Regions from separate parts of the Micromonospora sp. NPDC049230 genome, predicted to be linked through region 2. Evidence: riboswitches for the same ligand, from Rfam matches in the RefSeq annotation. Region 2 holds a riboswitch; each other region holds the start of a gene.

Region 1 (5,914 bases), on a different contig from region 2:
GATCACGCCGGTCCCCCGCCGGGACGAGGTCGCCGGTTGGCTCGCCGCGCTCGACGCGCCGAGGTTGCAGGTGGTCACCAGCCTGGAGGCCAAGGGCATGGAGTACGACGGAGTCGTGCTCGTCGCCCCGAGTGAGATCCGGGCGGATCCGGGCGCCGGGGTGCGCACCCTCTACGTGGCGCTGTCCCGGGCCACGCAGCGACTCACCACCATCGACCCCACCGGCTGATCCGTGCCAGCGTGCCAAACGGGCCAGCGGCGAACCCAACACTTCCATACATAGCGATGTGAACATACATTTGACCGGGCCCCGGTCGGCAGCGGAAGGTGGAGCTCGTGGGCGCAGGTCATGACCACCACCATGGGTCCGTCGCCAATGCCGCACAGCAGCACCGGGGCCGTCTCTGGGCGGCATTCGGGCTGCTCGCCACCCTGATGGTGGTCGAGACGGCAGCCGCCCTGCACACCTCCTCGCTCGCCCTGCTCTCCGACGCCGGGCACATGTTCACCGACGTACTCGGCATCGGGATGGCGCTCGCCGCGATCACCGCGACCCGACGGGCCACCGGTGACCCGCAGCGCACCTTCGGGCTCTACCGCCTCGAGGTGCTCGCCGCACTGGCCAACGCCGTCCTGCTCTCCGGCGTCGCGATCTACGTGGTGATCGCGGCGATCCGCCGCTTCGGCGACCCGCACGAGGTCGTCGCCGGCCCGATGCTCGCGGTGGCCGTGCTCGGCCTGCTCGCGAACGTCGCCGCCTTCGCCCTGCTCCGCCCCGGCGCCCGGGAGAGCATCAACCTTCAGGGCGCCTACCTGGAGGTGCTCGGCGACCTGCTCGGCTCACTCGGCGTGATCGGCGCGGCACTACTCATCGCCGTCACCGACTGGTGGTGGGCCGACCCACTGGTCGCGGTCGCCATCGGCGCGTTCATCCTGCCGCGCACCTGGCGGCTGGCCCGCGCCGCCGTCCGCATCCTGGTGCAGGCCGCCCCGGAACACCTCCAGGTGACCGCCGTGCACGACCGGCTGGCCGCGGTCCCCGGCGTGGTGGAGGTGCACGACCTGCACGTCTGGACGCTCACCTCGGGCATGGACGTGGCCTCCGCGCACCTGACCATGGCACCCGGCGCGGAGGTCGGCGCGGTGCTCACCGCAGCGCGTACCGCCCTGCACGACGACTTCCGGATCGAACACGCGACGTTGCAGATCGAGCCCGGCGCCGCCACCGGGGCCTGCGGCTCGATCGAGTGGTAACACACGTTTCCGTGATGACGTAGGCACCTTCCGTCACATCGGCTGCAACAGCCCCACCGGCACCGGTAGGCTCGGTCCCGGCCTCCACCAGGCGGCGCCCTCCAGGCGCCGGTGGCGGTCGCCGCCTAATCGCCCAACCAGGCGAACCGGGGAACCACGTTCCTGGGGTGCATCCGCGTCAGCGGTAGGGATCTTCCGTCCCGAACCCGTCAGCTAACCCGGTCGGCGGCTGACGGAAGGACATGCGCAGTGGCACCAGCACGACCACCCGCCGCCCGACTGGCGGCCCTGATCGTCGCGATGTTCGCCCTCGGCGTCGCGATCCCGGCCGGCAGCGTCTCGGCCGCTCCCCCGACCGGCCTGCGAGCCGCCGCCGCACCCGACTCCGACGAGGAGGGCGGCACCCCGTCGCTGCGCGCCCAACTTGAGGCCGCCAGCAAGGGCTACCTGGACGCGAAACGCGCTCTGGACACCTCCGTGCAGCGGCAGCAGCAGCTCACCACCCAACTGAAGACCATCGAGGTCGAGCTGGCCCAACGCGACGGCAAGGTCGGCCAGATCGCCGGCGTGGCGTACCGCACCGGCCGGCTCGGCGCGGTGTCGGCGCTGCTCAACAGCAGCAGCCCGGAGGGCTTCATGGACCGGGCCGCCGCCCTGGAGGCGGTGGCCGCCAACGAGGACCGGGTGCTGCGCGACCTGCTCGCCACCAAGGACCAGGCCAACCGCACCCGGGCCGCCCTGAACGGCGAGATCACCGAACAACGCAAGCAGGTCACGGTGATGGCCAAGCGCAAGGAGCAGGCCGAACGCGCCCTGACCGTCGCCAACACGCCCAAGCCGCCGCAGACCACCGCCGACACCGGCTCCAACCGGGGCACCTCCACCGCCAACGCGAAGGCCGCGCCGCGCAACTCCGACGGCTCCTGGCCATCCGAGTCGTGCAGCGTCAACGACCCCACGCCGGCCAACGGCTGCATCACCCCGCGCACCCTGCACGCGCTCGAACAGGCCAAGGCCGCCGGCTTCACCCGGTACGTCTCCTGTCACCGGCCCAGTGGCTCCGGCGAGCACCCGAAGGGCCGAGCCTGCGACTTCGCGGCGCAGAAGAGCGGCTTCGGCGGCAACGCCACCGGCGGCGACAAGACGTACGGCAACAACCTGGCCGCGTACTTCATCCGCAACGCCGACCGGCTCGCCGTGCTGTACGTGATCTGGTATCGGCAGATCTGGCTGCCCAGCAGCGGGTGGAAGTCGTACAGCGGCGCCGGTGGCACCCCGTCCACCGACCACACCAACCACGTACACCTGTCCGTCTACTGACCCACCCGACGGCCCCCGGCCCGGTCCGGGAATGATCCACTCGCGTTCGCCGACTCCGGGGTGTCCGGGACGACGGGATACCCCGGAGTCGGCGATGTCGTGTCGATCACGAGGGCGGGTCGTCACCAGGGCCGGGGTGCTCGCCGGGCCGGGCTACGTCGCCGGGCGTACCCCGGATGTCGTCGGCGGTCGGACGACCTGGCGCGGGTCGGCGGGCAGCATCGCGGTATGCGTCGGATCCCACCCACCGCCCGCAAGGGGCTCCTCACCCTGCACCTGGTCACCTCGCTCGGGTGGCTCGGTGCCGACCTGGTGCTCCTCACGCTCGGCATCGCCGTGCAGCGGGGTGCCGACCCGGCGGTGATCTACCCGGTCACGGCGCTTGTCGGCACTGTGCTGTTCGCGCCGCTGAGCGTCCTGGTCTGGCTGATCGGGGTCGCCAGCGCGCTGTTCACGCCGTGGGGCCTCTGGCGCTATCGCTGGGTGGTCGCCAAGCTCGTACTCACCACGGTCATGGTCGGGCTGGTGCTGTTCCTGCTCACGCCGAATCTGCGGCACGCCGGCGCGGTGGGCGCCGCCCTCCCCGCACGGGACCGCGTCGACCTGGTGATCGCGCCCGCGGTGTCGACCAGCCTGATGATCATCGCGACGGTGCTGTCCACCTACAAACCGTGGGGCCGCCGCCCCACCCGCCCTCCCGGGGCACGGCCGCAACCCGTGACCGGGCCACCGCAACCGGGCCACCGCGACCGGGCCCCCAAGATCGGGCCCCCAGATCGCGCTAAAACCAAGATGTAGTGGCCTCCCGACGCCCGCAGGCCACTACCTCCTGGACCGTGCACGATCATGGCGGGGCAGGGCGCGAGCGGGTCCGGGTGACGCGCGCGGGCGCTCAGGCCGGTGGTGGGGCCTCGCCGGTGCGGTCGAGGGCTGGGCCGAGGCGGGTGGCCAGGGCCAGGTGGGCTGCCCGCGCCTGGCGGAACGCGTACCGGAACAGCGGCGTCGGTGCGGTCAGGGTGATCTCGACGTCGATCCGGACCAGGCCGTCCGGCTCGGCGCGCAGTCGGGTGTGGTTGTGCACAGTGGTGGCGGGCCACTGGCGGGCCACCATGATGATCTCGTCGTTGCCGCTGCTCAGCACGTCCGCGTGATAGGTGGTGCGGAAGCGTAGCGGGCCGGCCACCAACCTGTCGTTGATCGTGTAGCTGGCCTGGGCACCGGGTCGGGGCGGCAGTTGACGGACCTGGACGATCAGCGGGTGCAGCTCACCCTGTCGGGTCAGGTCACTGAGCATCGCCGCCGCCTCGGCCGGCGAGCACCGGGCCTGGACGGTGTAGCTGAAGGTATCGCTGCTGAGCACACGTCTCCCGCCGTCGCTTGTCGCACGATCGTCCCGTACCGATGCCTGGCTGGCAACGCCCGACGGCCGCCGGATGCCCGGACGAACCCGCGCGTCGCATTAAGGTCGGTTTGTGGGAAATCACCCGACTGGGACGAAGGGCGACATCATGCGCGGTGACGACAGGTGAGCGGGCACGTGATGGTCTTCGCGCCCACGCCGCAGCTCACGGTCACAGTGGACCAGCCGAACGACCACCCCGAGCTGCACCTGCACCCCGGCGGGCAGGGCGTCTGGCAGGCCCGGATGGTGCTGTCGCTCGGTGTCGACGTGGTGCTCTGCGCCGCCCTCGGCGGTGAGATCGGCCAGGTGTTGGAGCCACTTCTGGTCAGCGAGGGCGTGGACCTCAAGGTGGTGGTCCGGGATTCCGGCAGCGGCGGGTACGTGCACGATCGGCGGGGCGGCTCACGGCAGGAGATCGCCGACGTGCCCGGGCAGCCGTTGAGCCGACACGAGCTGGACGAGTTGTACAACCTGGCCCTCGGCGAGGGCTTGCAGGCCGCGGTGAGCGTCCTCAGTGGGCCGAACGAGCCGTGGCTCGTCCCGGCCGACCTGTACCGGCGCTTCGCCGCCGACCTCGGCGCCAACGGCGGCCGGGTGGTGGTCGACCTCTCCGGCGATCACCTCGGCGCGGTGTTGGAGAGCGGCGCGTTCTTCCTCAAGGTGAGCCACGAGGAGTTGATCCGCGACGGCCGCGCCCGCAGCGACGACAGCCTGGAACTGACCCGCACCATGTACGAGTTGCACGCCGCCGGCGCCGAGACGGTGGTGGTGAGCCGGGCCGACCAGCCGGCGTTGGCGCTCGTCGACGGGGAGCTGTTCGAGGTCGAGATGCCCCGGTTGGAGGCTGCCGACCCGCGTGGCGCGGGCGACTCGATGACCGCCGGGGTGGCGGCCGTCGTGGCCCGGGGCGGGGACATCCGGACCGCCATCCGCACCGGCGCCGCCGCCGGGGCGATGAACGTGACCCGGCACGGCCTGGGCACCGGGCGACTGGACTCGATCACCGGCCTGGTCGAGCGGGTCCGGCTGGTGCCGGCGGACAGCCGGCCCCAGGAGCGGACCACCCCTGACGAGTTGGCCGACCGGGTGGTCGAGCGATGACGCTGCGGGTGCTGATCACCAACGACGACGGGATCGCCGCGCCGGGCATCCAGGCACTGGCCTGGGCGGCGGCACAGCGGGGCCTGGACGTGGTGGTCGCGGCGCCGCTGGAGGAGGCGAGCGGCACCAGTGCCGCGATGAGCGCCGTGGAGCGGGACGGGCGGGTGGTCGTGCACGACCACCCGCTGCCGGACCTGACGGGTGTGCCGGCGTACGGGGTGGGTGGCTCCCCCGGCTTCATCACCCTGATCGCGCTGCACGGCGCGTTCGGCCCGCCGCCGTCGGTGGTGCTCTCCGGCATCAACCGGGGTGCCAACGCGGGCCGGGCCGTGCTGCACTCCGGGACGGTGGGTGCCGCGTTCACCGCCGCGATGAACGGTTGCCGGGCGATGGCGGTCTCGCTGGACGTGCTCTCCGCCGGCGAGGCGACGGCAGCCAGCGGTGGCGCCGCCGTGGACGCCGCCGCCCGGGTACGCGACGCCGAGCGGCACTGGAGCACCGCCGCGCGGGTCGCCCTGGACCTGCTTCCCCGGTTGACCTCCGCGCCGCCGGAGAGCGTACTCAACGTGAACGCCCCGGACCTGCCGCACGGGCGGCTGCGCGGGGTGCGACGCGGCACGCTGGCCAGCTTCGGTCAGGTGCAGATGACGGTGGCCGAATCCGGCCACGGCTTCGTCCGGACGTCGCTGGAGGAGCCGGGGCAGGCCGCACAGCCCGGCACGGACGTGGCGTTGCTGGCCGCCGGGTACGCCTCGGTGACGGCCATCCGGGCAGTCACCGAAGCGACGGATGTCGACCTGACCGGGCTGGACGCCCAGCCCTGACGGGTCATGCCTG
Region 2 (5,914 bases):
ACCTCGGCCGCGACGTCGCGTAGCCGGGCGGTGGGGTCGCGGGCGATGGCCAGCAGGACGTGCCCGTGGTTGGTGAGGAACGTCCAGTTCCGCCCGCCGCCGGTGTCGCCCGTCGCAGTGCTCGCCATGTGTGACCGCCTTTCCGGATGTCCGCCCCGCCCCGGAAGTCTCGCCCGCCCTGCCCCCGGTGCGTCGCCCAGGGGTCGACCCGAAGTCAACGTATGAAATGTAAATCACGCATACCTTGACGCATCTTACGGTGCGTGTGACGGTGGAGCCCGAGCCAGCGCCCGCCGCCGGCCCGGCTGACAAGCCGGTTGACCAGGTCAAACGCGTGAATACGAGGTGCGGGGATGAGTCTTCCCGGAATGTCTGGCGGGCAGCCGGGTCCGCAGCGGACCACCGACCGGGCGTCCGCGATCAGCGATCCGGCGCAGGCGTACGCCGAGCTGACCGCCGGAAACCGGCGCTTCGTCAGCGGCGCCCCGCGCCACCCCAACCAGGACGCCGGGCGCCGGGCGGCGGTGGCCGACGGGCAGCACCCGTTCGCGGTGATCGTCGGCTGCTCCGACTCCCGCCTGGCCGCCGAGATCATCTTTGACCGGGGGCTTGGTGACCTGTTCGTGGTCCGCACGGCCGGGCACACCGCCGGTCCGGAGGTGCTGGGCAGCGTGGAGTACGCGGTGACAGTCCTCGGCACCCCGCTGGTGGTGGTGCTCGGCCACGACTCGTGTGGGGCGGTGCAGGCGGCGCGGGAGTCCGCGGCGACCGGCACGCAGCCTCCCGGGCACCTGGGCGCGGTGGTCGATGCCGTGCTGCCCAGTCTGTCCCGGGCCCGTAGCGAGGGTGTGGAGGACATCGACGGCATCGTCGACATCCACATCGCGCAGACCGTCGAGACGCTGCTCGGGCAGTCGCCCGTGCTGGCCGACGAGGTGGCGCAGGGGCGGTGCGCGGTGGTGGGTGTGTCGTACCGGCTCGCCGCCGGCGTCGTACGCCCGGTGGCGGCGGTGCCGGCCGGCTTCGCGACGCCCGACGTGCCGACCGGGTCACCGGACCCGGCCGCGGCCGCCTGACACGTCGAGGGCCGCCCCGCGCGAGGCGGAGCGGCCCTCGACGGAGGATCCGGTGGGTCAGAGCAGTGACATGTGGACGTGGTCGGTGTGGTCCGACGGCCCGCTGTACGATTTCCAGCCGCTCGCCGGGAACCAGATCTGCCGGTTCCAGATCACGTAGTAGATGCCGAGCCGGTCGGCGTTACGGATGAGGAACGCGGCGACGTTGTTGCCGTACGTCCGGGTGTCCTCGTTGTGCCAGGGTGCGAAGCCGCTCTTCTGTAGCGACCAGTCGCAGGCGCGGCCCTTCGGGTGCTCCCACGGCCCGCCGGGGCGGTAGCAGCCGACGAACCGGTTGAAGCCGGCCCGCTTGACCTCCTTGTACGCGTGCAGCGTCCGCGGCGTGATGCAGCCGGACGTGGTCGGATCGTTCTCGCTGCACGACTGCGCCTTCCAGTCACCGTCGGCGGTGCGGCCCGGCCCGATCTTGGCGACCGGCGAGGTGGCGTCCACCAGGCCGCCGGTGAAGCCCTTGCCGCCGACCAGGGAGAGCGCCTTGTCGGCCTCGTTCTTCCGCTTGGCCATCACGGCGGTCTGCTTCTGCTGCTCGCGAACCTCGGTGTCGAGGGCCAGCTTGGCCTCCTCGGCACGGGCCTTTGCCGCGTTGACCTCGGCGAGCTTGTTCTCGTTCACCATGTTGATCTCGTCGAGCATCGCGGCGCGCTGGACGAAGGTGTCGGGAGCGTCGCTTTCGAGCAGCATCGCGAGCGCGCCGATCCGACCGGTCCGGTACGACTGGGCGGCGATCTGCCCGACCTGTGGTGCCAACGCGTCCAGGTCGGCCTTGGCCCGGTCCACCTCCCGCGCCAGCTCAAGCTGCCGCTTCTTGGACTTGTCCAGTTTGGACTTGGCGGCGGAGTAGTCGCGGTTGGCCTGCTCGATGACGTCGTTGAGCAGCTTCGGCTCGCCGTCCTCCTCGTGCCCGGACGGTGTCGGGGTCGTCGGGGCGGCGTGGGCCGGCTGGGGCCCGGCGAGCACTGTCAGTGCGGCGATCACGGCCACCACGGGTGTCAACCAGCGGCGTAGGGGTGCCGTCACAATGTTCCCTTCCGTCGACCGCCGACCGGGTTAGCTGACGGGTTCGGGGCGGAAGTGGCCCCTACCGCTGACGCGGATTCACCCCACGTACCTGGGTCCCCGGCTCGCCGGTTGGCGATTGGGCGGTGGCCCCGCAGGCGCCGCTTCGCGCCTTCATCGGTAACCGGCAGCGAGGTTACCCGAGAGTGGACTGGGTGAGCTACGCCTGGATACCGACCAAAAGTGTCATTTCGCCATTGCGCTGGGTGATCAGTGACGCGGTTCTCAGGGTGGAGACCCGATCTGGTCACGCTGAGGAGTGTCACCATGTCGTTTCCGTGCTCCTGTTCGAATCCGGCCACCCGTCGATGGCCGTGGATGGGGGCGGGGTCCGCGTCTGGTCCGGCTCGTTGGTCCGAGAGGTTCGCGGTGAGCTGAGGGCGGCCATCGCCTCCGCCGGGTCCGGCTCCGGTGGTCGCCGGGCGGCGTCGGCGGGCGGTGTGGCATCGGCCCGCCCGGCGGCGGTGACGATCGCGGCCAGCCCGGTGGTCAGTGGCACGGCGGCGATCAGACCGAGCGTGGCGACCGCGCTGCGGACGATCTCCTGCGCGAGGAACTCACTGGTGAGGATCTGCCCGATCGGTCGTGCGTCGGCGGTGAGCAGGAGGAGCAGGGGCAGCGACGCGCCCGCGTACGCCAGCACGATGGTGTTGACAGTGGAGGCGATGTGCGCACGGCCCACCCGGGTCGCGGCACGGTACAGCTGCAACCGGGTCAGCCCGGGGTTGGCGTGCGCCAGCTCGGTGACGGTGGCCGCCTGGGTGACCGTCACGTCGTCGAGCACCCCGAGCGATCCGATGATGATCCCGGCGAGCAGCAGGCCGTGCAGGTCCACGTCGGCCTGGAACATCGACAGTGTCGTCGCGTCCTCGCTGCCGAAGCCGGTGAGGTGGGTCGCGGCCGTGGCGATGGTGGCCAACACACCGGTCAGCACCAGGCTGCCCAGGGTGCCCAGCACCGCCACCGAGGTCTGTGCGGTGACGCCGTGCGTCAGATAGAGCACCACGAACATGATCAGGGCCGCGCCGACCACCGCCACCAGGAGGGGTGATCCGCCGGCGGCGATGGCCGGCAGCACGAACGTGAGCAGGATGGCGAAGCTGGCCGCCAGCCCGGCGAGCGCGGCCAGACCCCGCCAGCGGCCGAACGCGACGATCGCCGCGGCGAAGATCACCGCCAGCCACAGCAGCGGGGTGCCGCGCTGGTGCTCGGCGATGTTCCAGTTGCTGGTGGCGGGGTCGGTGGGATCGGTCAGCTCGACGAGGATGACCTCGTCGCCGACCTCGACCCGTGGCGCGCCGGGTCCGTCGGGGATCGGTGTCCGTACCTGTTGACCGGCGGTCGGCCCGTCGTCCACCCGGACGTCGACGGTGCCGCACGGCCCGCCGCCGACCCGGGGTGTGCCCTCCGGGCTCGACGGCAGCGGCGGGCACGGCTCGGTCACCACCCGGGTCACCGTGCCGCCGTAGCGCGGCACGTCCGCCCCGCCGTCGGTCTGCGGTGTCCCGCCGCGCGGCCAGAGCAGCGCCGCGGCGAGCACCGTGGCGACGAAGAGGGGCGCCACCGTCACGACGAGGAGCCGCCGCACCCGGGGCGGGGCGGGCGGAGCGGAACGGGTGTGGTCGGAACCCAAGACGAGACTCCCAACGATCCGGTGCGGGATACGTGTCAGTGCGCCGGTCGGTTCATCCGCACCGTGGAATCGTGGCGCGAGACGCGGCGGATCGCTGACCGGCGACCACCTGATCACTGATGGCCAGTGCCCGGCCCCGGCGGTCAGCGGCGACGCCACGGCGTGGCGACGCCGGTGCCCGTTCGCGCAGCGGCATGCGGGGGGTCATCGAGGGGAATGCTAACCAGCCCGGCTCGGGGGCGCAGGTCGTGGCGGGGTGTCGTCGGTGCGGGGCCGCGTGCCGGCGTCGGGGTGCGGGGCGGTCAGCCGCGCTTCATCAGCCGGCCGACGGCCGCCATCATCTCGGTGGCCATCTCGTCGGCCCGCCCCTCGGCGGCCCCCTCGTGCATGCAGTGCCGGGCGTGTCCGTCGAGCAGCCCCAGCGCCACCTTGTCGAGGGCGGCCTGGATCGCGGAGATCTGGGTGAGCACGTCGATGCAGTAGCGGTCGTCGTCGACCATCTTCTCGATGCCGCGGACCTGGCCCTCGACTCGGCGGAGCCGCGCGAGCAGCTGGTCCTTGCTGGCGGTGTACCCGCGGATCGGGGTGGATGCGGTCATGCCGACCAGGATAGCGTACCCCCTGGGGGTATGGTACGGTCGCTCCTGGATGTGATACCCCCACCGGGTACCGGTAACGACAAGGAGACGATCCGATGGTGAACACGACGTTCCAGGTGCAGGGCATGACCTGTGGGCACTGCGTCAGCGCGGTGAGCGCCGAGGTCGGCGCCATCGCTGGCGTGCGTGACGTCCAGGTCGACCTCGCGACCGGGCAGGTCAGCGTGAGCAGTGAGCAGCCGCTGGACGTGCGGGTCGTCCGGGCCGCCGTCGACGAGGCCGGCTACGACCTCGTCGACGCGTGAGCGCGGGGGCCGGCATGCGTACCGTGCCGAGGCTTGCCGGGTTCGCTGTCGGCCTCGCGGCGGTCTTCGGCGCCACCTACGGGGTCGGCCGAGCGGTCGACCGCACCCCGGTCGTCGAGGGCCGGCACGACGGCGACGCCGTCCACGCGACTGAAGAACGCGGCGAGCCGGCCGCCCGGATTCCCGGTGGGCTGCTCGTCTCCGACCGCGGCTACACCCTCGACCTGGTCGACGCCCCGGCCGACCAGTTCGCCTTCCGGGTCACCGGTCCGGACGGCCAGCCGGTGACCCGGTACGACGTGGCGCAGGACAGGCGGATGCACCTGATCGTGGCCCGCCGGGACCTGTCCGGTTTCCGGCACGTGCACCCCGACCTGGCCGCGGACGGCACCTGGCGGGTCGGCACACCGCTGGCCGGCCCCGGGCAGTGGCGGGCGTTCGCCGACTTCACCCCGACCGGGGGTGAGCCGCTGACGCTCGGCGTGGACGTGACGGTCCCCGGTGCGCTGAGCGAGCGACCGCTGCCGGCTCCGGCGACAAGCACCACGGTCGACGGCTACACGGTCACCCTGACCGGCGTGCCGCAGCCCGGCCGCACCGCGGCGCTCACCCTCACCGTGAGCCGGGACGGGCGGCCGGTCACCGACCTGGAGCCCTACCAGGGCGCGTACGGGCACCTGGTGGCACTGCGCCGGGGTGACCTCGCGTACCTGCACGTGCGCCCGGACGGGACGCCGGGCGACGGGCGGACCCGACCCGGCCCGGCCGTCACCTTCCTCGCCGACGTGCCCTCGGCCGGCAGCTATCGGCTCTACCTCGACTTCCGGCACGGCGGGGCGGTGCACACCGCCGAGTTCACGGTCGTGACCGGCACCCCGCCGGCCGGGAGCGACCCGAGCGGACCCGAGCCAAGCGGGGGTGCCGACCACGGCACCCCCGGGCGCGGGCACAACTGACGGGACGACGACGATGACCACCACCAGCAGCCCGCTGCCCGAGGCGCCCAACCGGATCGAGTTGGCGATCGGCGGGATGACCTGCGCCGCCTGTGCCGCCCGGATCGAGAAGAAACTCAACCGGATGGACGGGGTGAGCGCCGCCGTCAACTACGCCACCGAGAAGGCGTCCGTCCGGTACGCCGACGGCGTCACACCGGACGACCTGATCGAGACCGTGCGGAAGACC
Region 3 (5,914 bases), on a different contig from region 2:
TCGGCTCGCGAGGGCGACTCCCGGCGCACCTTCTGGCGGCGACGGGTTGCCAAGATCTACCCCAACCACCTGGTGCTGTTCGGGGCGACGGTGCTCGTCGCCTGGTGGTTCGCCGACCCGGTCCTGCCGGCGGCAGCGTTGGAGAACGTGTTGCTGTTGCAGGCCTGGGACCCCCGGCCGGGCTGGTTCTACAGCATCAACACGGTGAGTTGGTCGCTCTCCTGCGAGTTCTTCTTCTACCTCTGTCTGCCGCTGGTGCTGCCGTTGCTGCGCCGGGCCCGGCCGAAGCTGCTCGTCGTGCTGATCGTCGCGCTGCCCCTGCTGATCCTCGCGCTCTGGCCGGCCCAGCACCTGGTGCCGGAGGTGAGCCGGTGGTGGTTCACCCAGATCTTCCCCCCGGCACGGTCGCTGGAGTTCTGGTTGGGCGCGGTGGCGGCCGAGCTGATGCGCCGGGGGCTCTGGCGCGGCCCGGGGCTGACCTGGGCCAGTGTGATCTTCGTGGGCATCTGGGCGGTGGCCGCGCAGTGGATCCCCGCGGAGCTGTGGACCACGCTGCTCGCTGTCGCGTACCTGCTGGTGATCGCCGCCGCCGCCGATGCGGACGTGCGGGGCAGGCGGTCGCCGTGGCGGTCCCGGCCGCTGGTCTGGCTCGGCGAGGTCTCGTTCGCCTTCTACCTGGTCCACGTGCTGGTGATGACGAGCGTGCTGCGCTTCACCGGTGACTGGGGGACCGGCTTCGAGGGCTGGCGCGGCCCGGCCGTGGTGCTCGGCTTCCTGCTGGTGAACCTGGTCCTCGCCGGGCTGCTGCACCGCTTCGTCGAGACCCCGATGATGCGCCGGCTCGCACCGCGCCGTCCGGCCCGACAGGTGTCCGTGCCCGGACAACGCACCGCCGCGACCCAGGCCGCCGCCGACGCGACCGGCGGCGGCGGTGCCCGAACCGAGCCCGGCGGGCCCGACCAGACCGACAGTCGATCGACGTACGCGGACACCCGCTGACACTGTCCACCCAGGTCAGCGTCTCGGCGCGGCGTGCGCCGACACGCCCGTGGTCGATGCGTCAGGCACCGGCACGACGGTAGCGTGGGGACGTGCTTCCGGTCGCGTTCACCTGTCCGCTGTGGTGGGTGGCGCGCTGGGCGACACGGGTGCTGACCAGCCTCGCCGTCGTCGCGGCCCTGGCGCTCGGCGCGGGCCCGGCCTCGGCCGCCGCACCGACGCCAGGCGCCCTACCAGGCCTGAGCGCCGTGCCGAGCCAGAGCGCGGTGCTGTCGCAGTTCGGCTCCGGTTCGCTCGCGACGTCCTGCCAGCCCACCTGGCGAGCCGCGGCCGAGGATGCCGCGCACCCGGTGCCGGCGGCCCGTGCGGGTGTCGCCGAAGGGGTCTTCCCGGCTTGGTCGGTCGATGCGCAACCGGCTCTTCCCGGCGCCCAGGGCGCCATCGCGACCGGCGTGCTGCCGGTGTGCGAGACCAGGTCCGACCGGCTGCCGCTCGTCGACGGTCTGCACAGCTCGCCGCCCCGGGGCCCACCCGGGCGCTGAGCCATCCGGGACACGCGTCCCGTCGCCGCGCCCTGTCGACCCACCAGCTCCGCACCCTGCCGATCCGTGGCCCGCCGTGGCCGGGCGGCCGGTGGGGCTCCCACCGCTCTGCTTCCTCCGCGAGGTGCCGACCATGGAGACAACCGTTTTCTACCAGTTCGTAACCGAGGTGCCGCAGGCCGCTGCCATCTGGTCGGCCCTGTTCCTGCTGGCGCTCGGCGTACTCGCCGTGCTTGTCGCCCGGCCCGAACGGGACCGACCCGCCGACGACCCGTCGCCGCCCGTCCCGACCGCCCGCGAGGTGGCCGCGGCCGAAACCGTCGACAGGCACCGGTACGCCGAGGAGGTGGCAGTCGCCGCGGCCGGCGCTGCCAGGACGGCCGGGCGGCGACGGGATGCCTGGCTGACGGCTCAGGACCAGATGGAACGGGCCTGGGCGCGCTACGACAAGGCGGACACCGCCGCGCGTCGCTTCGCGGGGTCCGGGGCGCTACCCACCCCGGGTACCCCCCGCACCCCCGCCGAGTACGCCTCGCGGGAGCGCTACCTGCACCGCGCGGCGACGGCGGCGTACTGGCGGGGTGACCTGACCATGGCGCAGCTCGGTGACGTCTTCGGGCGACGGGGCTGGGATCCCCGGCGGCACCCGGTCGAGCAGGAGGCCCTGCTCAGCCGGGCGATCCGGGACGCGAGGCTGGCCGACTACCAGGCCGCGGCCACGGCGGAGCGGGCCGCCTGGCGGGATGCGGACCTGGCCGCCTCCTCGGCGCGTACCCTCGTCGCGGAGGCGGCCACGGCGGTTGCCCGGTTGCGGCCGAGCCCGGCACCCGCCCGCCGGTTGGTGCGCGGGGTGCCCCGGCCCGCCGTGGTGGCTCGCTGGCGCCCGGCCCGTGCCCTTCGAGCCCGATCCGTTATGTGAGCCCGGTCACGGGATTTGCGATTCGGGCGTCCGGCACGATCGGCTCGATTTTTCCCGGGATTGTGGCCGCATTGTCGGCGGCCTGTCCGGTTGTCGACCGTAGGCGCCGCCGTAACCGGTTGTCCCATCGAGTCACGTCATCGGCAATACGCGCAGAAATTGCGGCGCGTATTGAGGTTTACGCAGGTGAGGACGGCTTGGCAGGGTGCGGACGGGCCAGTAGTGTCGTCCCGTCCGGTGCGGTAACCGATCGCAAGAGGCGACGCCGCGCCGACCCGCTCAATCGTGATCAACGAACCGGGGACCCATCAGTAAGTCCGGGGTGAATCCGCGAGCCACGGCCCGCGGTAGGGCGATCTTCCCGCCCGAATCCGTCAGCTAACCCGGTAGGCGGTGTCGGAAGGAGTTCCAAACTCGTGCAGCACCTTTCCACCCCTCGGCTGTTCCCTCGCCTCCACGGCGCAGCGGTGCCCCCGCTCATCCGTCCAGTGACGGTGAGCTGACCCCCCGGGTCATCGCCTCTCCCGCCCGGCCGTGCCGGGCGTTCCCCTGAGCGGTTCACCATCCGCGGACCACGGTCCGCGCGCTGGCGCCTGCCCGGACGCCGATCGCGCCCCGGTGTGCCGCTCTCCCCCCGATCCGTGGAGGACCCCGTGAAGCACACCATGCAGCGTCAGCTCCGCCGCATCGCGACCGAGCGCCCGTACCAGATCGTCGCCGCCTCCGCCGCGGCCCTCGTGCTCGCCGCCACCACCGGCACCCTGCTCACCGTCGCCGACGACGCCCCGGCCGCTCAGCGCACCGCGACCACTGTCGCCGAGATGCGCAGCGACGTCACCACCTCGCACGACGACGCCTCCCCGTTGGCCAGCGCCGCGCCGTCCAGCGCCGCCCCGGCCACCAGCGCCCCGGCGCCCGCCGCCAAGGTCAGCAGCAACCCGGATCTGACCCGCAAGCCGACGCGGCCGAAGCCGCCCGCGACAAAGGTCCTCGACTACGAGTACGAGGCGCAGAACACGTACTACAACTGCGGCCCGGCGGCCACCCGCAACGCGCTCAGCGCCACCGGGATCGACCGCACCCAGGAGGAACTCGCGGCCGAACTGGGCACCACCGAGATGGGCACCAACTCGGCCGAGGACACCACCCGGGCGCTCAACGCCGAGGTGAAGGGTTCCCCGTACCGGACCCGGATGTTCCCCAGCGCGCCCAGCCCGGCGCAGATGGACCGGCTCCAGGCCGACGTCGTCCGGGCCATCACCGACGGCCGGGGTGTGGTGGCCAACGTCGTCGGCGACGCCACCGACACCGACGGCAGCTGGCATTCCTACGGCGGCGGCCACTACGTCGCCGTCGTCGGTTACAAGGACAACGGTCGCACCGTGCGGATCGCCGACTCGGCGAACCCGACCGACCCGTCGTACTGGATCACCACCATCGACCTGGCCAACTGGATCACCAGCCGGGGCTACTCCGCCTGACCCAGGCGCACCGACCGCCGCGGGCGTCGTCCCCCACGAGGGGCCGACGCCCGCGGCGTCTCTTCCGCCGGCCCGGGGTACGTCCCCTCCGTCGCGGGTGCGAAACCCGTGGTGGCGCCGCACCCCGACGTCTACCATCCCGCGGTGATGTCCACTGTTGAGCATGCCCTGATCACCACCGTGAGCCTGAACGTCGTCGACACCCGACTCGACGACGCGGCAGGTCGCTGCCGGCCGCTCGTCGCGTCGCTCGGCGCGGTCAGCCTCACGGCGTCCCGAACCGAGGTCGACGGCCCCCGCAGCGGGGTGAACCTGGACCTGACGCTGACGCCGGCCGCCCCGTCGGCGTCCGGCGGGGAGGCGGTGCGGCAGCTGGCCGCCCCGCTGCTGGAGCGCTTCCGGTGGGGCCGTGGTGACCTGGACGTCGTGGAATCGGCGGCGGGCTACCCGATGGGTTTCGCCGCCGGTCGGGAGCGGACGACCGACGGGGTGACGCCGTTGAGCGTGTCCGTCGGCGCGGTCGGTGACACCGCGGAGCAGTGGTGGGATCCACCGGAGTGGCTGCCCGCCGACGCATCGGTCCTCGCCGTCCGGCGCCGGGTCAGGCGACTGCCGGTGGCGGCGTCCGACGACGACGTGGTGGTCCGGGTGCACGCCCGGCTGACGGCCCCGGATCTCGACACCGCCCTGGTCCGCTGCCTTCCACTGCTCGGGAGGGCGGACGTGTGGTCCGTCGACCTGCACCCGGTGGCGGTCGACGGGGGCGGCGTCTGGGGTCTGGCGCTGCTCCTGGTGCTGCCCCTGGTCGAGGTGTCACCGCAGGCTCCATTCGGGACCGGGGTGGACGCCCTGGCCGCCGAGTTCGGATTGCTGACGGGGCGCCTGCGCAGGTCGCCGCTCGGCGTCTGGATGGTGGCGGCGATGGAGGCGACCCGGCCGCTCACCGATGCGCCGACGGTCGAGGCGCTCTACGTGCGGACCGGCATCGACCCGTTCGACCCCGGGCCGGTTGATCGGCCGGTGGAGACCCGGGAGATGGGGCTGCGGGGCCGGGAGAAGGACGGTCCGGACGAGGCCGAGTTGGCCAACGCGATCGAGGAGGCGTTGCGGGACGCCGTACGGGTCGTGCTGACCGTCGACGTCGTCGGGCCGGTCGCGGACGCCGCGGCCGTCGTCCGGGACGTCGTCGGGATCGACGAGGAGGACATCGAGTCGATCAGTAGCGAGACCCTCGCCGACGGGCGGCGGAGAATCGTGGCACACCTCGGGGCCACGATGATGAGCGCCGAGGAGGTGCTGCGGTTCGTCGTCGCCTCCACCGAACTCCAACCGTGGGAGTTCTCGCTCCCCGAGTCGGCAGACGGTCTCGCGGCAGCCGAGTGGCAGGGGCCGTCCGGCACGTCCGGCATCGTCCGGATCGAGCTGAACGCGGGGAAACGGCTCGGCTTGAGCTAGCCCTCTCGCCGGGCCCGACAGTCCGGGTCAGGCGAGGGGGGAGAGCTGCGGCGAACGCTCGGCCGCCGGGTCCTCCGCCGCCGCCAGCTCCCGGCGGGCGGCGGTCAGGAACGCCTCGGCGTACGACTCGGCGGGGAAGTCACCCAGGTAACGTCGGCGGGTGGCCCAGCGTTCGGCGGCGAGCGGATCGGTGTCCAGCAGTGCGGTCAGCACACCGTCCAGGTTGGACAGATCCCGCCGCAGCACGTAACCCGACGCGGCAAGCGGGAAACGCTCGGTGAACCGGTCGCCCTCGTCGCCCATGTCGGTGACCGCGTACGGCTTGCTGGAGTAGAGGTAGTCCGAGATGACCCCGGACACGTCGGAGACCAGCGCGTCCGATCGGTTCACGCACTCGGTCAGGCTCAGCTCGCGGGCCGCCGCACCAACCACGTGCTGGCGACCGCTGCGGGCCCGGTCGGCGACGAGCAACTCGGTCAGCCGGCCCAACTGGCGGGCCGAGGCCGGGTTCTGTGCCG
Region 4 (5,914 bases), on a different contig from region 2:
CGGTGCACGCCGCGCCGACGGTCGACGAGATCGAGGCGCAGATCGACAAGAAGTGGGAGCAGTTGGAGCCCACCATCGAGCAGTACAACAAGGTCAGGGCGCAGCTGAAGGTCAACCGGCAGAAGTCGGTTGACCTGCAGAAGAAGATCGAGCCGCTGGCGTTGCAGAGCGAGTTGGCGCTCAACCGGGTCGGCGATCTCGCCTCCCGCTACTACATCTCGGGCCCGTCGCACGACATTGGCGCGCTGCTGGTCAGCGCCAAGCCGGACACGCTCACCGAGCAGCTCACCATCCTCGATCGGCTGGCCGCGCAGGAGCGCAAGGAGGTCGAGGGTGTCCTTGCCGTACGGGCCAAGTACGACGGCGAGAAGCAGAAGCTGGACACGCTGATCGCGACCCAGACCAAGCAGCAGAACGAGCTGGCGGCCAAGAAGAAGCAGATCGACGCCGAGATCAAGCAGCTTGAGGCGTCGATGCCCAAGACCACTGTCAAGACCGCCGGCTGCCCGACCATCAACGGTGTGGTTTCCGTGGCCGCCCAGAAGGCGATCAAGACCGCCTGCCAGCAGGTCGGCGATCCGTACGTCTGGGGCGCCGTCGGCCCGAACTCGTTCGACTGCTCGGGGCTGACCCAGTACGCCTACAAGTCGGCCGGGATCTACCTCACCCACCACACCGGAGACCAGTGGAACGAGGGCAAGGCCGTCGCGCGATCCGAGGCCCGTGCCGGTGACCTGGTCTTCTTCTACTCCGGTCTGAGTCATGTCGGGCTGTATCTGGGTAACAACCAGATGGTGCACGCGCCACGAGCCGGTAAGCCGGTGTCGGTGTCCAGCATCAACACCATGCCCGTCGCCGGGTTCCGCAGACCTGGCTGATCCACCTCGCGCGACACGACGGCCCCCGGTCACCGCGACCGGGGGCCGTCGTGGTTTCTCAGCGGGGCGCACCCACCGGGGACGGCAGGAGCTGCACGTCGGCCAGGTCGACGTACATGATGCGGTGGCCGAACTGGATCTGCGCGTACCGGTTCTTGCCCCGGATCACCGTCCAGTCGCCGGGCGAGGATCCGTCGACAGTACTGGCCCGGTAGTACTCGCCCGGCAGCACCGCCCCGACGGCGTACCGCTGTCCGGCGGCCAGGGTGTACTGAAGCGGCGAGATCGCCTGGTAGGGCACTCCTGCCGGGTAGGCGGCCTGCTCCGGGTAGGCGCGTCCGTAGACCGGGATGGTGGCCCGGCCGGGCTTCGGGGTTGCCACCACGCCGGCGGTCCAGCTGGCGGTGGGCGCCGACGTCGGGTTGTGGAACCACGCCCGCTGCCCGAGGTACCAGATCGCCGTCCAGTCGCCCTGGCGGCCGGCAAGCGCGTACGTCTGACCGGCGGAGGCACGGGCACCGTGGTCCGACACCTCCATCGTGTTGGGGGTGCCGTCGGGGCGCAGCGCGATGTCGTTGACGAGCGGCGCGTCCGCGGCCGGCGCGGAGCGCAGCACCACCGCCGAGGAGCCGCGTGGCGCGCACGGCACACCGGCGGTGACGCAGCCGACGAACGCCGGCTGGTTGGTGGCGAAGTCCGGGTCGATCCGGACCAGACCGGTGGCCGGGGTGCCGGTGTCCAGCCGGGGCGCGTGCAGCAGCGTGAAGTAGTGCGTCCAGTCCCAGTACGGGCCGGTGTCCCAGTGCATCCCCGCAACGTTCGCGGCGACGGTGCCGGGCACGTTGTCGTGGCCGATGATGTGCTGGCGGTCCAGCGGGACGCCCAGCCGCAGCGCGAGGTGCCGGACCAGCTTCGCCGAGGCCCGGTACATCGCCTCGGTGTACCAGGTGCCCTGCGCCGCGAAGCCCTCGTGCTCCAGCCCGACCGCCTTGGCGTTGACGTACCAGTTGCCGGCGTGCCAGGCGACATCCTTGGTCCTGACGTGCTGGGCGACGTGCCCGTCCACCGAGCGCAGCGTGTAGTGCCAGCTCACGTAGGTCGGGTCCTGCACGAGTTGCAGGGTGGTCGCCCAACTCCCCTCGGTGTCGTGGATGACGATGTACTCGACCTTCTGCCGGGCGGGCCGGTCGGACAGGTCGTGGTTGCCGTAGTCCCCGTCGCCGAACGCCGCGTAGGGCGCCGGGATCCACTCGCAGGAGATGGTGCGGGGGCACTCCAGCCCGTCCGGGCGGGCGAGCCGGCGTAGACCCAGCCGGTCCAGCCAGGAACGCTCCGGGCGGATCGCCCGGGCCGGCAGCGTGATCCGCGCTCCGTCATCGGTCATCCGCGACGCGCCCGTGCCGATGGTGGTGAAGACCTCGTCGGCGAAGGCCGCCGCGGCGTCGGCGGTGTCCGCGCCGGCGTAGCGGGCCACCGCGCCGTACCAGGTGGCCGGGTCGGTGCCGGCACCGACCGGCGCACCCAACGCCCGCTGGTACGAGGCCAGCAGCGCCGCGCCGCCCCGGATGTTCACGCCGACGTCGGTACGCAGCGAGTCGGGGGCCGCGCCGGTCAGCGCGGCGGCGGCGTCCACGGTCTGCAACGCGGCGGCCGATGGTGTCGGGTCCGCCGGCCGAGGCGCGGGTTCCAGCGAGGTACGGGAGTCGTCGCCACGCGGATCCTCGGTGCCGCTGCCGGTGTTGTGGTGGCCGGCCACGGGGAGCGCGGCCACGCGTCGGGCGTCGGTCAGGTGCATCGGGCCGTAACCGCCGCTGGTGCTGGGTGTGCCGGCGTTGCTGTCCCAGCGGGACTCCAGGTAGGAGACGCCGAGCAGCACGTCGGTCGGTACACCGAACTCGGCCGCCGCGGCGGCGTACTGCTGCTGGCGGTCGCCGCCAGGCGCGGCGGCGGCGTTGGCGGGTGGCGGCACCGCGGTCGCGGCGGCGACCACGGCGGCGGCGAGCAGTGCGCGCCGGCCGGAGGACAGGGTTGGATGGTGCATCGAACCCCCCAGATTCCACGGGTGCAGGTCAGGTCACCTTCGCGCCGCCCGGGAGCCCGCGTCAATACCTTTCTATGTGTCGACCTGTCTGGAAAGAAATCTTCGCGTGTGGTCGGTGCCCCCTCCGATCGGTACGGAGTGTCACGGCCGCGCGGGTTGCGGAGGGGTAACAAGCGTCTCTACTCTGGTCTTTTGTCGGCCCGATAGCAGCTCCGCCCAGCCCGGGCGGTAACGGACCGACACCGCCGAGTCGTTTCCGAACGAACCGGGGACCCATGTCCCCCGGGGTGAATCCGCAGCCACTGCGGTAGGGCGCCGACTTCCCGCCCGAACCCGTCAGCTAACCCGGTAGGCGGTCAGGAAGAAGGAGTACGGAACCCCGGTGGCACTCCATGCCCCGCGGCCGTCGTCCGAACGGTCGGCAACAGCCGGCCCCATGCCGATCGCGCCGCGCCCACGCTGGTCCCGCTTCACCACCGCGCTCGCCGCACTGGCCGGCGTCGCCGTCGTCCTGGCCGGCAGCGCCACGGCGGCCCACGCCGACCCGTCCGTCGCCGAGATCGAACGCCAGATCGACGCCGACTGGAACAAACTCGAACCGATCATCGAACAGCACAACGCCACCCGGATCGACCTCGCCGCCAAGCGCAGGCAGGCCGACGCGCTGGCCGCCCGGATCGCCCCGCTGGAGCGCCAGGTCGACGCCGCGATGGACAAGGTCAGCGCCCTGGCGGTGCGCGCGTACAAGGGCGAGAACGTGCTGACCGTGAACGCCGTGCTGGGCAGCCGGTCACCCAGCGAGGTGGTCGGACAGCTGGAGATGCTCGACCGCTTCGCGCACAACCAGCAGCAGAACGTCCGCGAGGTGGCCGACCTGCGCGACACGTTGGCCGGGCAGAAGGCGCCGCTCGATGCGATGGTGGCCCAACTGACCCGCACCGAGGCTCAGCTGGCGGCGAAGAAGAAGCAGATCAACGAGGAGATCGACAAGCTACAGAAGCTGCGCCTCAAGGTGTACGGCAGCGGTGGCGGCGGTCCGCTGCGCCCGGCGCCCTGCCCTGCCAGCTATCCCGGTGGCGCCGCCGGCACGGCGGTCAAGTTCGCCTGCGCGCAGATCGGCAAGCCCTACGTCTGGGGTGCCGAGGGCCCGAACTCGTACGACTGCTCCGGGCTGATGCTGGCCGCCTGGGCGAAGGCCGGGGTGTCCCTGCCGCACAACGCCGCCGCGCAGAGCCGTGCCACCAAGAAGGTCGGCAAGCCCGACCTGCGCCCCGGTGACCTGGTCTTCTACTACAGCGACATCCACCACGTCGGCATGTATGTCGGCGGCGGCTGGGTGGTGCACGCCTCGCAGGCCGGCGAACCGGTCAAGATGAAGGGGGCCGATGACGGTCAGGTCCACAGCTACGGCCGTCCAGGCTGATCAGTGCGCTGACCGGGGGCCCGTCGCGATCCGTCGCGGCGGGCCCCCGTTGTCACGGGTTCACTTCAGCGGGTGGGCCAGGTGCGCCAGTGCTGCCAGGCGCGACTCGGCGTCGGCCCCCGCTGCCCCTGGTAACGCGAGCCGTAGACCGCCGACCCGTACGGGTGCTCGGCCGGCGAGGAGAGCCGGAAGATGCAGAGCTGCCCGATCTTCATGCCCGGCCAGAGAGTGATCGGCAGGTTCGCCACGTTCGACAGCTCCAGCGTGACGTGACCGGAGAAGCCGGGGTCGATGAAACCGGCGGTGGAGTGCGTGAGCAGCCCCAGCCGTCCCAGCGAACTCTTGCCCTCCAGCCGGCCGGCGAGCTGGTCGCCCAGCGAGATGACCTCCAGCGTCGAGGCGAGCACGAACTCACCGGGGTGCAGCACGAACGGCTCCCCGTCGGGCACCTCGATCGCCGACGTCAGGTCGTCCTGCTGCATCGCCGGGTCGATGTGGGTGTAAAGGTGGTTGTTGAAGACCCGGAACAGCCGGTCCAGCCGTACGTCGATGCTGGAAGGTTGGACCAGGGTGGGCTCGAACGGCTCCAGGCCCAGCGTGCCGGCCTTGATCTCGGAGACCAGGTCGCGGTCGGAGAGCAGCATCGGACCACCATAGCGGCGGCCCGAAAACCCACCAGATTCGGTGCCGGTGACCAGCGCGTCGAGGTCGCTGCTCGTACATTTGTTCGATAGAATGCTCACATGGCTTCCTGGTCCGAATTCGCCGCCGACGAGCCCCGACTCGCCGACGGGATCCGCGTTCTCCTCCAGCAGTACGGGCCGGGCTTCGGCTACCTGGCCACGGTCCGCGCCGACGGCGGGCCCCGGGTCCATCCGGTCTCCCCGGTCATCACCGACGAGGGTCTCTTCTGTTTCATCATCGACTCTCCGAAGCGCCGTGACCTCGAACGCGACGGCCGCTACGCGCTGCACTCGTTCCCCCCGGAGGAGAGCGACGACGAGGCGTACGTGGCGGGGCGCGCCCGTCCGGTGACCGATCCGGCCCGGGTGGCGCAACTGGCGCAGAGCGCCCGCGCCGAGCCGCAGGTCGACTGGAGGCTCTTCGAGTTCACCGTCGACGTGGCGATGCTCACCCGCCGCGAGCAGCACATCGCGGGCGTCCCGGGCCTCGCGCCGGGTCGGCCGGCCGTCCGGGTCTGGCTCGACCCGCACGCCCCGGCGGCGACTGCCGCGCCACTCACGGTGCCGCAGACCCGCCCGGCCCGCCGCAGCCGTGACGTCCAGTGCACAGCCGCCTGACCGCAGACCAAACACAGCGGGTGCCGGCTCCGTCGTAACGGAGCCGGCACCCGGCTGTACGCACCGCCCCGCCCCGCGCCGCCCGGGCTTGCCCGACATCGCCCGACACTGCCCCGTGTCGCCCGGCACTGCCCCGTGTCGTCCGGCACTGCCCCGTGTCGTCCGGCACTGCCCCGTGTCGTCCGGCACTGCCCCGTGTCGTCCGGCACTGCCCCGTGTCGCCCGGCGTCGTCCTGCGTGGTCCGGCGTCGCCCTGCACTGCCCCGTGTCG

Evidence for each region. Region 2 has a riboswitch for cyclic di-AMP ahead of AB0A95_RS05180 (hypothetical protein). Riboswitches for the same ligand answer to the same signal wherever they lie in the genome.
Region 1: linked by a shared signal. The riboswitch ahead of AB0A95_RS00600 (hypothetical protein) and the one ahead of AB0A95_RS05180 (hypothetical protein) in region 2 are both predicted to bind cyclic di-AMP.
Region 3: linked by a shared signal. The riboswitch ahead of AB0A95_RS04005 (C39 family peptidase) and the one ahead of AB0A95_RS05180 (hypothetical protein) in region 2 are both predicted to bind cyclic di-AMP.
Region 4: linked by a shared signal. The riboswitch ahead of AB0A95_RS09210 (NlpC/P60 family protein) and the one ahead of AB0A95_RS05180 (hypothetical protein) in region 2 are both predicted to bind cyclic di-AMP.

What each region holds. Positions count from the first base shown of each region.
Region 1 is NZ_JBEZCZ010000001.1:122,233-128,146, reverse strand. It holds gene AB0A95_RS00610 (AAA family ATPase) at 1-229, shown strand, start outside; gene AB0A95_RS00605 (cation diffusion facilitator family transporter) at 337-1,254, shown strand; cyclic di-AMP (ydaO/yuaA leader) riboswitch at 1,367-1,498, shown strand; gene AB0A95_RS00600 (hypothetical protein) at 1,555-2,574, shown strand; gene AB0A95_RS00595 (hypothetical protein) at 2,803-3,372, shown strand; gene AB0A95_RS00590 (SRPBCC family protein) at 3,467-3,934, opposite strand; gene AB0A95_RS00585 (PfkB family carbohydrate kinase) at 4,100-5,077, shown strand; gene AB0A95_RS00580 (5'/3'-nucleotidase SurE) at 5,074-5,901, shown strand.
Region 2 is NZ_JBEZCZ010000004.1:145,920-151,833, reverse strand. It holds gene AB0A95_RS05190 (helix-turn-helix domain-containing protein) at 1-128, opposite strand, end outside; gene AB0A95_RS05185 (carbonic anhydrase) at 369-1,076, shown strand; gene AB0A95_RS05180 (hypothetical protein) at 1,134-2,153, opposite strand; cyclic di-AMP (ydaO/yuaA leader) riboswitch at 2,158-2,288, opposite strand; gene AB0A95_RS05175 (YibE/F family protein) at 2,455-3,825, opposite strand; gene AB0A95_RS05170 (metal-sensitive transcriptional regulator) at 4,128-4,424, opposite strand; gene AB0A95_RS05165 (copper ion binding protein) at 4,520-4,729, shown strand; gene AB0A95_RS05160 (hypothetical protein) at 4,744-5,685, shown strand; gene AB0A95_RS05155 (heavy metal translocating P-type ATPase) at 5,699-5,914, shown strand, end outside.
Region 3 is NZ_JBEZCZ010000003.1:199,121-205,034, forward strand. It holds gene AB0A95_RS03990 (acyltransferase) at 1-999, shown strand, start outside; gene AB0A95_RS03995 (hypothetical protein) at 1,092-1,541, shown strand; gene AB0A95_RS04000 (hypothetical protein) at 1,675-2,460, shown strand; cyclic di-AMP (ydaO/yuaA leader) riboswitch at 2,727-2,868, shown strand; gene AB0A95_RS04005 (C39 family peptidase) at 3,114-3,941, shown strand; gene AB0A95_RS04010 (hypothetical protein) at 4,086-5,396, shown strand; gene AB0A95_RS04015 (CDP-glycerol glycerophosphotransferase family protein) at 5,424-5,914, opposite strand, start outside.
Region 4 is NZ_JBEZCZ010000007.1:171,809-177,722, forward strand. It holds gene AB0A95_RS09200 (NlpC/P60 family protein) at 1-878, shown strand, start outside; gene AB0A95_RS09205 (N-acetylmuramoyl-L-alanine amidase) at 937-2,919, opposite strand; cyclic di-AMP (ydaO/yuaA leader) riboswitch at 3,153-3,288, shown strand; gene AB0A95_RS09210 (NlpC/P60 family protein) at 3,356-4,342, shown strand; gene dcd (dCTP deaminase) at 4,408-4,986, opposite strand; gene AB0A95_RS09220 (pyridoxamine 5'-phosphate oxidase family protein) at 5,086-5,643, shown strand.